2 regions of the Achromobacter spanius genome follow, and region 2 is predicted to be linked to the other one. Evidence: riboswitches for the same ligand, from Rfam matches in the RefSeq annotation. Region 2 holds a riboswitch; the other holds the start of a gene.

Region 1 (4,543 bases), 3.1 Mb from region 2:
ACCGTCATCGTCTTCAGATGCTGGGCGCTGGCCTCTTTGACGCGCTGCGCCAGCGCCCGCATCTGCGGGGCGGTCAGCACCGGCACGGCCACGTCGACGCGCTGGCCATCCTGCTCGAAGGGCAGCGTCTGCCATTGGACATCGGCCGAAGCCAGCCCCGGCAGATAGCCCGCGTCGATCCGTTGCGCGTTCATGGCCGCGTGGACTGAATGAATTCTTCGACCGCCAGCGAGCAACCCTTGGCCTGCGCGCCCTCGGCGCGGCCCAGCAGCAAAAAGCCGCCGTCGGCGGGTTCGCCCACGTCTTCGGTAAGGATGGTGCTGACCGAATTGAAGTTGCCCAGGTCGCAATGCGCCAGAATGCCGCGTTCGCCGGCCGGCACCGTGCGCCCCGTGACAGGGTCCACCAGGCGCGAACGGATCCAGTGCGGCCCCGATTTCACGGAAGGGACCATGGCGTTGCCGTCGTCATAGAACTGCGTGCTGAGTTCCGTCATGCCGTACATGTTGATGCACAGCGCGCGCGGCACGCCCAGCAGGTCCGATAGTTCGGCATAGAACGTGTCCAGCGGCAATTCGCGCGATTGGCCCTTGTAGCCGCCGGTGTCCAGAATGCGGCTGCCCGGCGGCAGGCGGAACGTTCGGCCTGCCTTGCGCAGCGCGTCGATCACATGCACGAAGCTGAAGCTGGCGCCCAGCAGGGCGTAGGGCTCGCCATCGCGCTCGGCGGCTTCCAGGCGGCGCCACAAGCCATCAAGATCGATGCCCTGGGGCGACATGAAATAGCGGCTGTCGTCGCTGCCAAACGCGGTCTTGGCCAGCGCCAGGTAATGCGCCAGCGACGAATTGGGCATGGCGACTTCGTCCGGGAACAGAATGCCCATCGGCAAGCGCGGCGTGCCCCGCATGACGCGGGCGGCGAAGTTGCGCGTCATGGACAGGTCGTAGACGTCCAGGTGCGGGTGGAAGTGGCGCCCGCGCATGTCGGCGCGCGTGGTGCCGCTGGTCATGAAGACGCGCTCGTCGGGGCGGGCGGGTTCACAGCGCAGTTCCATCGCCTTGAAGGCGTCGATGGGCACGGCGGGAATGTCGCTCCAGGTCTTCACATTGCGCACCGTCGCGCCCCGGCGCTGGCAGAACGCGCGGTAGGGGGCGTTGGCGCCGTACTGATACGCAAACAGCCGCAGCGCAAGCTGATCAAACTGCGCGTCGGTGCAGCCGTCCTGGGCAATGAATTCAAGGAGTTCCGCGACGGGCGGGGCGGCGTTGTTCATGGGCGTTCGTTGATTCCAATACAGGGAAGCTCCGAAGCCCGCCCGCACAAGCGGCGCAAAGGCGCGGCAGGGCGAATGCTCTTCTTACGCCGGCATGAACCGGGTCAAGTTCGCGGGTTTGATTCTCAGCACTGGCGTGCACCCCGGAGCAGAGGCAATGTTAACCCGCAATGCGGGGGAAGTTTCGGGCCTGCCAGCTACCGAGGTCGCCCAGCGTCAATCCACTTCTGCGTCATGCCTCTAGCCAGGTTATAGCGGGCGCAGTTGTATTGCTCGAGGTGGTCCAGTTCAGTGTTCGCGATGGTGCGCAATGCCTCGACGTCGTCGGGCTCTACCGACACCTCCGACAATGTGTCCGCCAGCGTTCGGCGATAGAAGACGACGAACTGCATGATCTCATTGAGGCTCTGTCGATACCGGGCGCGAAGCGGGTCGGGGACGGATAGGGAGGCGCGCAATACGCTGTACTTCTGGATGGATCGACGATAGATGAACTCAAACAACTCCACCGCTGCGGCGACGTTGCGCTGTTCATAGACGCCAAGCATGGCCATGGCGTAGTCCGTGCGCTCCACATCCAGGAAAGACAGGGGGGCGCAGTTATGCAGCAAGAGCGGCATGTTGGCGCTCAGGCGACTTGTGCGCTTGTTGCCGTCCGCGAAGGGCTGTAGATAAGCCACATTGACCCAAAGGAAGAATGCCGCTTCAACCGGATTGTGAATGTGGCGAGCCTTGTCGACGATGGCATTCAGTGACTCTTCCAGGAACGTGGGGATGTTGTTTGGTGAGTAGACAGAGCCATCTATATTCACCAGACGTCGACGGAAGCGGCCTATGTCGCGTGAGTCTCGTAATAGATCCCTCATTAACTTGGCCTGCAGGTCGACGATGACCGGCACGGTGATGCCTTCGGTAGGCACCGCGTCGACCAGGAACTCGATGGCGTTCTTGTGGTTCAGCAACATCAGGGTGTCTTCGTCGAGGGGGTCGGCTTGCTCGCCAAGCTCGAAGAGTTCCTTGGTGTCCAGCAAGCTCTTGTTGTTGCCCTCCAGGCGCGACGATGACCAGGACAAGTCGATAAGCAATTGCTCCAGCACCTCGCGGGCGTACGTTCCCGCGGGTTGCTGATCTTGGCTACGGCCTGCGTTGTACAAGTCCGTGGCGAGCGTCGGTGGCAGCAGGCTGGACTGATTCGGAACGTAGTTAGCGACGAAGCTGCTTTCGTAGCCCACCGGGTGGCGGGTTCCCAAAGGTGCACGCAGCGCTTCAATCAATGGCAAGGCCGCTGGCGACCACTGCAGCCGGCCAGTGGGTGGCGGCGCGCTTGCGGGTGTTGCGGGTGTGGGCAACACGGCCAGGGCAGACTTGGCCGCTTCGGTGGCCATGTAGCGGGTGGCTCGGCCTGCACCCAGCTTTTCCAGAAAGCCGGTGGCGACCAAATCCCGCAAAATCCGGTTGATGGTGGGCCGGGAAACTTGAAGGATTTGCTCTAGTGCTCCAGGTTCTATGGGCCGCTTGGCGGCCAGTATCTGGCGCAGCATGGCTTCATGCCGGGGTGACAGGCTGGCAAGGGTAGGCGGGGTCATCAGGGGCGGGACCTTGTCGATAGCGCGGCGGGCTAATCTTGTCTCAGTGACAAGATTAAGGCTCAAATCTTATCATCTGACAAGATTTCGATAAGATTACGATAAGGTTAGGATTCGATGATAAGAAAGGCGTCGTAAGAAAGAAGGGCAGCGCCAAACGCAAAAAGCCCCGCCAAGGCGGGGCTCAATGCTTGAATTTTTGGTGGCCTGGGGCGGAATCGAACCACCGACACAAGGATTTTCAATCCTCTGCTCTACCGACTGAGCTACCAGGCCAACACGTACACCGGTGCAAAAAGCCCAGCGCGGCGGCTGGGCTTTTTTGAGATCTTGATATTGCTACCGCAACCCCAATAATTCTTTTGGTGGCCTGGGGCGGAATCGAACCACCGACACAAGGATTTTCAATCCTCTGCTCTACCGACTGAGCTACCAGGCCAACGAAGTCCGCAACTATACACAATTTTTTTGGGCCACGCCAGCAAGGCGGGGCCAGATCGCCAACTATTTTTCCTCCCCGGTTCCCGCCCCGACTGTTGGGTGAATGGCACGGAAAGGTGCGACGCAGGGTCGCGGCTGGGGGCGGAACTGCGCTGGGGATAACCCGCAGGGGTATAATCTTTCAGTTATTTCGTGGCAGTCTTTTACGCATCCTCCATGTCGGTAGCTGTCCTTGCCTTCGGTCTGAACCACACGTCCGCGCCGGTTTCGGTTCGCGAGCGCGTGTCCATGCCCGTCGATCTGGTCAAGCCCGCGCTGGAAGGCCTGCGTTCGGCATTCGGCGGTTCCGTCCGCGAAGCCGCCATCCTGTCCACCTGTAACCGCACCGAGATCTATTGCGCCGCTGACGGCCACGTTGCCGATCAATTGCCCGCCTGGCTGGCTGAACACAACCGCCTGGACGCCGGCACGCTGCGCCCGCACCTGTACCGCCATCACCAAGACGACGCCGTGCGTCACGCTTTCCGCGTGGCCAGCGGGCTGGATTCCATGGTGCTGGGTGAAACCCAGATCGTCGGCCAGATGAAAGACGCCGTGCGCGCCGCCGGCGAAGCCGGATCGCTGGGCACCTTGCTGCACCAGATGTTCCAGCGCACGTTCTCGGTGGCCAAGGAAGTGCGGTCGCAAACCGCCATCGGCGCGCAGTCGGTGTCCATGGCCGCCGCCGCCGTCCGCCTGGCCGAGCGCGTGTTCGGCAACCTGGACCAGGCCCGCACGCTGTTCATCGGCGCGGGCGAAATGATTGAACTGTGCGCCACCCACTTTGCCGCGCAACGCCCGCGCAGCATGGTCGTGGCCAACCGCACGGCCGAGCGCGCCGAAATCCTGGCCAACCGTTTTTCGGCCAGCACCATGAAGTTGGCCGACCTGACCGAGCGCCTGTCGGAATTCGACGTCATCGTGTCCTGTACGGCAAGCTCCCTGCCCATCCTCGGCTTGGGGATGGTGGAACGGGCCACGCGCCTGCGCCGCCACCGCCCCATGGTCATGATCGACCTGGCCGTGCCGCGCGACATCGAACCTGAAGTCGGCCGCCTGGACGACGTCTACCTGTACTCGGTGGATGACCTGGGCCGCCTGGTGCAGACCGGCACCGACGCGCGCCGCGCCGCCGTGGTGCAGGCCGAAGCCATTATCGAAACCCGCGTCCAGGGCTTCATGCACTGGATGCAGTCCCGCGAAG
Region 2 (4,543 bases):
GCCGCCGTGTTGTTGCGCCACCCAGGGGTTGTGTTCTATGACTGGATCGCCACCCACCGAACCGCACGCCACGCGCGTGAGCGCGCGGCCACGGCGCTGCCGCGCGTGCCAACGCCTGTTGGCAAGCATGTCAAGCGTGTCGACCCCGCGCCGTTGATGTCGAACTAACTGGCCGCGCCGCGAGTTTCCGGCCTGCTCAACCCCAGATGCCCACGCAAGGTGCGGTGTTCGTATTCCGTGCGGAACAGGCCGCGCCGTTGCAATACCGGAATGACATGTTCCACGAAATCGTCGATCCCGTCCGGCAATGACGGCGGCATCAGGTTGAACCCGTCGGCGCCTTCATTCCTGAACCAGTGCTCCATCTGGTCGGCAATATGCGTCGGCGTGCCCACCATGGTGCAGTGGCCGCCGCCCGCCGCCAGGCGCCCCAGCAATTGGCGCACGGTGGGTTGTTCGGTTTCGATAATGCGCAGAATCGTGGCGTAGCGTCCCTTCGGTCCCTTGAATTCATGCAAGGGCGGCAGGGCCGGCACGGGCGCGTCCAGTTCCCAGGCGGTGCAATCCTGCAGCACAAAACTGCCCAATTGACGCAGCGAGGCATCGCTGGGCAGCAGCTCATCCAGCTTGCGCTGCTTGGCGCGTGCCTCGGCGTCGGTCGACCCCACATAGGTAACCAGGCCGGGCATGATAGGCACGGAAGCGCTGCGTCCCGCCGCGCGCACGCGCTGTTTGATGTCGCGGTAATAGGCTTGCGCGGCCGGCAGGTCGTAGGCCACGGCGTAGATTGCCTCGGCGCGGCGGGCGGCCAAGTCGCGCCCCTGGTCCGATGCGCCGGCCTGGAACAGCACGGGATGCCCCTGCGGCGGGCGCGGCACGGTCAAGGGGCCGTCAACCAGGAAGTGATCGCCATGGTGGTGGATGGGCCGGATGCGGTCGGGCACGCCATAGACGCCGTCGCGGTCGATGGCCAAGGCGTCGTCTTGCCAGGAATCGAACAAGCGCAAGGCCACGTCGACGAACTCTTCGGCGCGCGCGTAACGCCAGTCGTGACCGGGCATGGCTTCAAAGCCGTGGTTGCGCGCTTCGGCGTCGAACATCGACGTGACCACGTTCCAGCCCATGCGACCGCCCGAAATATGGTCCAGCGACGCCACCATGCGCGCCGCGTGAAAGGGCGTGAAGAAGGTGCTGGACACCGTGCTGATCAAGCCGATGTGGGTGGTGGCGCGCGCAATCGCGGCCATGGTGGTCAGCGGCTCCAGATACCAGCGCGGCCCGTCGCCGATGTTGTCGGTGGACTGGCCGTCGGCAAAGAAAATGGCGTCCAGCTTGCCGCGTTCGGCCGTTTGCGCAAGCGCTTCGTAATAGCGGATGTCGCCCAGGCGTTCGGCGGCCGAATCCGGGTGGCGCCACGCGGCGCGGTGGTGGCCGCAGCCGAAGATGAACAGGTTCAGGTGCAGCATGGCGGTCAATTCTTGACGAGTCCGCCGTCCACGACCAGGTTCTGGCCGGTGACGCTGCGCGACCACGGGCAGGCGAAGAACAGCACCGCATCGGCGAACTGTTCGGGCGTGGTGACGGTGCGCAAAGGCGTGCTGGCCGCAATCAGGTCGAACACCGCTTCGGGCGTGGCGGCCGATGCGTCGGTGGTGCGCAGCAAGCCGCCCGACACCATGTTGACCGTGATGCCATCGGGGCCCAGGTCCTGCGACAGCGTGCGCGTGAATGACAGCAGCGCGGCCTTGGCGGCGGTGTAGTCGTGATAGGGCACCACCGGGTTCTGGACCAGGTTGGTGCCAATGTTGATGATGCGGCCCACGCCCGCGCCGCGCATGCCGGGCAGCGCGGCCTGCGTGGTGTTCAGCGCGCCGCGCACGCAGCCTTCGATCTGCTGGTTCAGGTGGTCCCAGGTCAGCGTGTCGGCGTGGGGGCGGGCATCGCCATTGAACTGAAAGGCGGGCAGCGCATTGTTGACCACCGTGCTCACCGGCATGCCGAAATGGCTTTGCGCCTGCGCGACCATGGCGGCCACGGCAACGGCATCGCGCACGTCGGCCTGCACCGCCAACGCCCGGTCGGGCGCGGCGGCCGCCAGCGCCTGGGCGGCATCCGCGCTGTTCAGGTAATTGATCACCACGCGCGCGCCTTCCCGCAGAAAGGCCCGCGTGATGTGCGCGCCCAGTCCGCGGGCGCCGCCCGTGACAATCACCAGTTGTTCGTTCAGGGCAGGGGCGGAAGGGGCAATGGACATGGTCGGCTCGTCGGTTCTCTGGCACGCATGCAAACAGGTGCCGCAAGCGGGCGAACTTAGCATAAATCCATGCGTTGACATTGGCTCGCCGCGACCCTAATCTTGCGGCAATTCCTGGGGGAGCCCGTTTGGGCTGAGATTCCGCGTCATGCGGTAACCCTTTGAACCTGATCCGGGTAATGCCGGCGAAGGGAAGGACATCGCACGGTTCGTGTGCCCTCCCTAGACTTTCATCCATCAGCGGCCCCTGTTCCTCACGGGCCGCCGCGTTGTGCGTCCGGCTATCGGCCGGGCCAGGGAGGACTGTTTTTCATGCTGACCCAAACCACCGCCTTGTTGTGGCTGCTGCTGTTTTCAGGCGGCTTCGCCGTCGCCAGCGTGCTCTATACCCGTCGCAAGCGCGGCACGCTGGAAGACTACATCGTGGCCCGCAACAGCCAGGGTGCGTTCGGCACCATCCTGACGCTGATGGCGTCTACGCTGGGCGCGTGGATCCTGTTCTCACCCGCGCAGGCCGCCACCTGGGGCGGACTGGCGGCGGTGATCGGCTATGCGCTGGGGTCCATGTCTCCACGCCTGGTAATGATTCCGCTGGGGCGGCGCATGCGTGAACTGATTCCGCATGGCCATACCCTGACTGAATTCCTGATGGCGCGTTACGGTCGCCCGATGTACGGGCTGGCGCTTTTCATCATGCTGTTCTATCTGTTCATAGCCTTGTCGGCCGAGGTCACGGCGATTGCCAAGCTGGTCACAATGCTGGCGCCCGTGCCGCTGTGGACCACCGCCGCCATCGTGATGGGCACGACGCTGCTTTACACCACCTATGGCGGGCTGCGTTCGTCGATCTTCACCGACCAGGTGCAGATGATGGTGATTCTGCCCTTGCTGGTGATCCTGTGCGTGGTGGGCTGGCAGGCGGCGGGCGGCGCGCTGCCCACCATCGAAGCGCTGCAAGCCCGCGCGCCCCAATTGCTGGACCTGACGGACCCCGTGGGCGTGAAGGCGGGCCTGACGTTCTTCGTGGCGATCCTGTTGACCGGCATCTTCCACCAGGGCAACTGGCAGCGCATCTACGCCGCGAAAGATGCGCGGTCGATGCGCAATGGTTTTCTGCTGGGCGGCCTGCTGGCCGCACCCTTCATCTTTCTGATGGGCCTGTTCGGCCTGGCGTTCGTGGGCCTGGCGCCGCAGGGCGATAGCTCTATCGCGCTGTTCAGCGTCATCATGCCGCACGCGCCGGCCTGGTTCGTGATTGCCTTGATCCCGCTGGGCCTGGCGTTGGTGATGAGCACGGCCGACACGGCGATCAGCGCGGTGTCCAGCATCGTGGCGGTGGACATGCGCCGGCTGATGCCGCAGGCCAATGGCGGCGACATGAAGCGCCTGGCCCGCTGGGCCGTGCTGCTGCTGGCGATTCCCGTGATGATCGTGGCTTCGCAAGGCTATAGCGTGCTGTATCTGTTCCTGCTGGCCGACCTGCTGTGCTCGGCCGCGGCGTTTCCGGTTTTCTACGGCCTGTTCAGCCGCAAGCATGACGGAGTGACTGCCACCACGGCAACGGCGGCGGGGCTGGTGGTAGGGCTGTTCTTTTTCCCGGCGCCGGGCGACAAGCCCACGTTCTTGCTGGAATCGTTTTTGCTGGCGGCGTTTGTGCCGGTTGTGGTGACGGTGCTGATGCGCCTGGCACGCCGTGGGGTGCAGGAGTTTGATTTGTCCACGCTGAGCGCGGCGGTGCGGCGGCTGGATAAGGATGCGGTCTGAGGGGCGAGCGGTCTGAGGGGGACGCGGTCTGAAGAGGCTTGACGGACAGGCCCCGAATACAAAAAAGCCTTGGAACACGTAGTGGTGTCCAAGGCTTTTTCGTCTGGTGTTTGGTGGAGCGGAGGAGGATCGAACTCCCGACCTTCGCATTGCGAACGCGACGCTCTCCCAGCTGAGCTACCGCCCCAATGAAGCAAGAGCAAAACTATACCTGAACTTCAAAGCGCCGCGCAATACGGCGCCAGGCAATTATTTTCAGACGAATTCCAGCGTGGCCACGACCGGCGCGTGGTCAGAAGGCTGCTCGTTGCGGCGCGGTTCCTTGTCGATGACGCAGGCCACGCAGCGCTTGACCAGCGGCGCGGACAGCAGCACGTGGTCGATCCGCAGGCCGGCGTTGCGGCGGAAGGCGAATTGCCGGTAGTCCCACCACGAAAACGACTTCTCCGGCTGCTCGAACAGGCGGAAGGAATCGGTCAGGCCCAGGTCGAGCAGGGCGCGCAAGGCGGCGCGTTCGGGCTCGGA

The links. Region 2 has a riboswitch for thiamine pyrophosphate ahead of ELS24_RS11795 (sodium:solute symporter family protein). Riboswitches for the same ligand answer to the same signal wherever they lie in the genome.
Region 1: linked by a shared signal. The riboswitch ahead of ELS24_RS27785 (long-chain fatty acid--CoA ligase) and the one ahead of ELS24_RS11795 (sodium:solute symporter family protein) in region 2 are both predicted to bind thiamine pyrophosphate.

The regions. Positions count from the first base shown of each region.
Region 1 covers NZ_CP034689.1:6,072,691-6,077,233, reverse strand. The annotation lists gene ELS24_RS27790 (acyl-CoA reductase) at 1-194, opposite strand, end outside; gene ELS24_RS27785 (long-chain fatty acid--CoA ligase) at 191-1,273, opposite strand; TPP riboswitch at 1,338-1,429, opposite strand; gene ELS24_RS27780 (Fic family protein) at 1,471-2,859, opposite strand; tRNA gene ELS24_RS27775 (tRNA-Phe) at 3,060-3,135, opposite strand; tRNA gene ELS24_RS27770 (tRNA-Phe) at 3,223-3,298, opposite strand; gene hemA (glutamyl-tRNA reductase) at 3,517-4,543, shown strand, end outside.
Region 2 covers NZ_CP034689.1:2,531,135-2,535,677, forward strand. The annotation lists gene ELS24_RS11780 (hypothetical protein) at 1-168, shown strand, start outside; gene ELS24_RS11785 (LLM class flavin-dependent oxidoreductase) at 165-1,466, opposite strand; gene ELS24_RS11790 (3-oxoacyl-ACP reductase) at 1,472-2,254, opposite strand; TPP riboswitch at 2,361-2,465, shown strand; gene ELS24_RS11795 (sodium:solute symporter family protein) at 2,567-4,018, shown strand; tRNA gene ELS24_RS11800 (tRNA-Ala) at 4,130-4,205, opposite strand; gene xth (exodeoxyribonuclease III) at 4,274-4,543, opposite strand, start outside.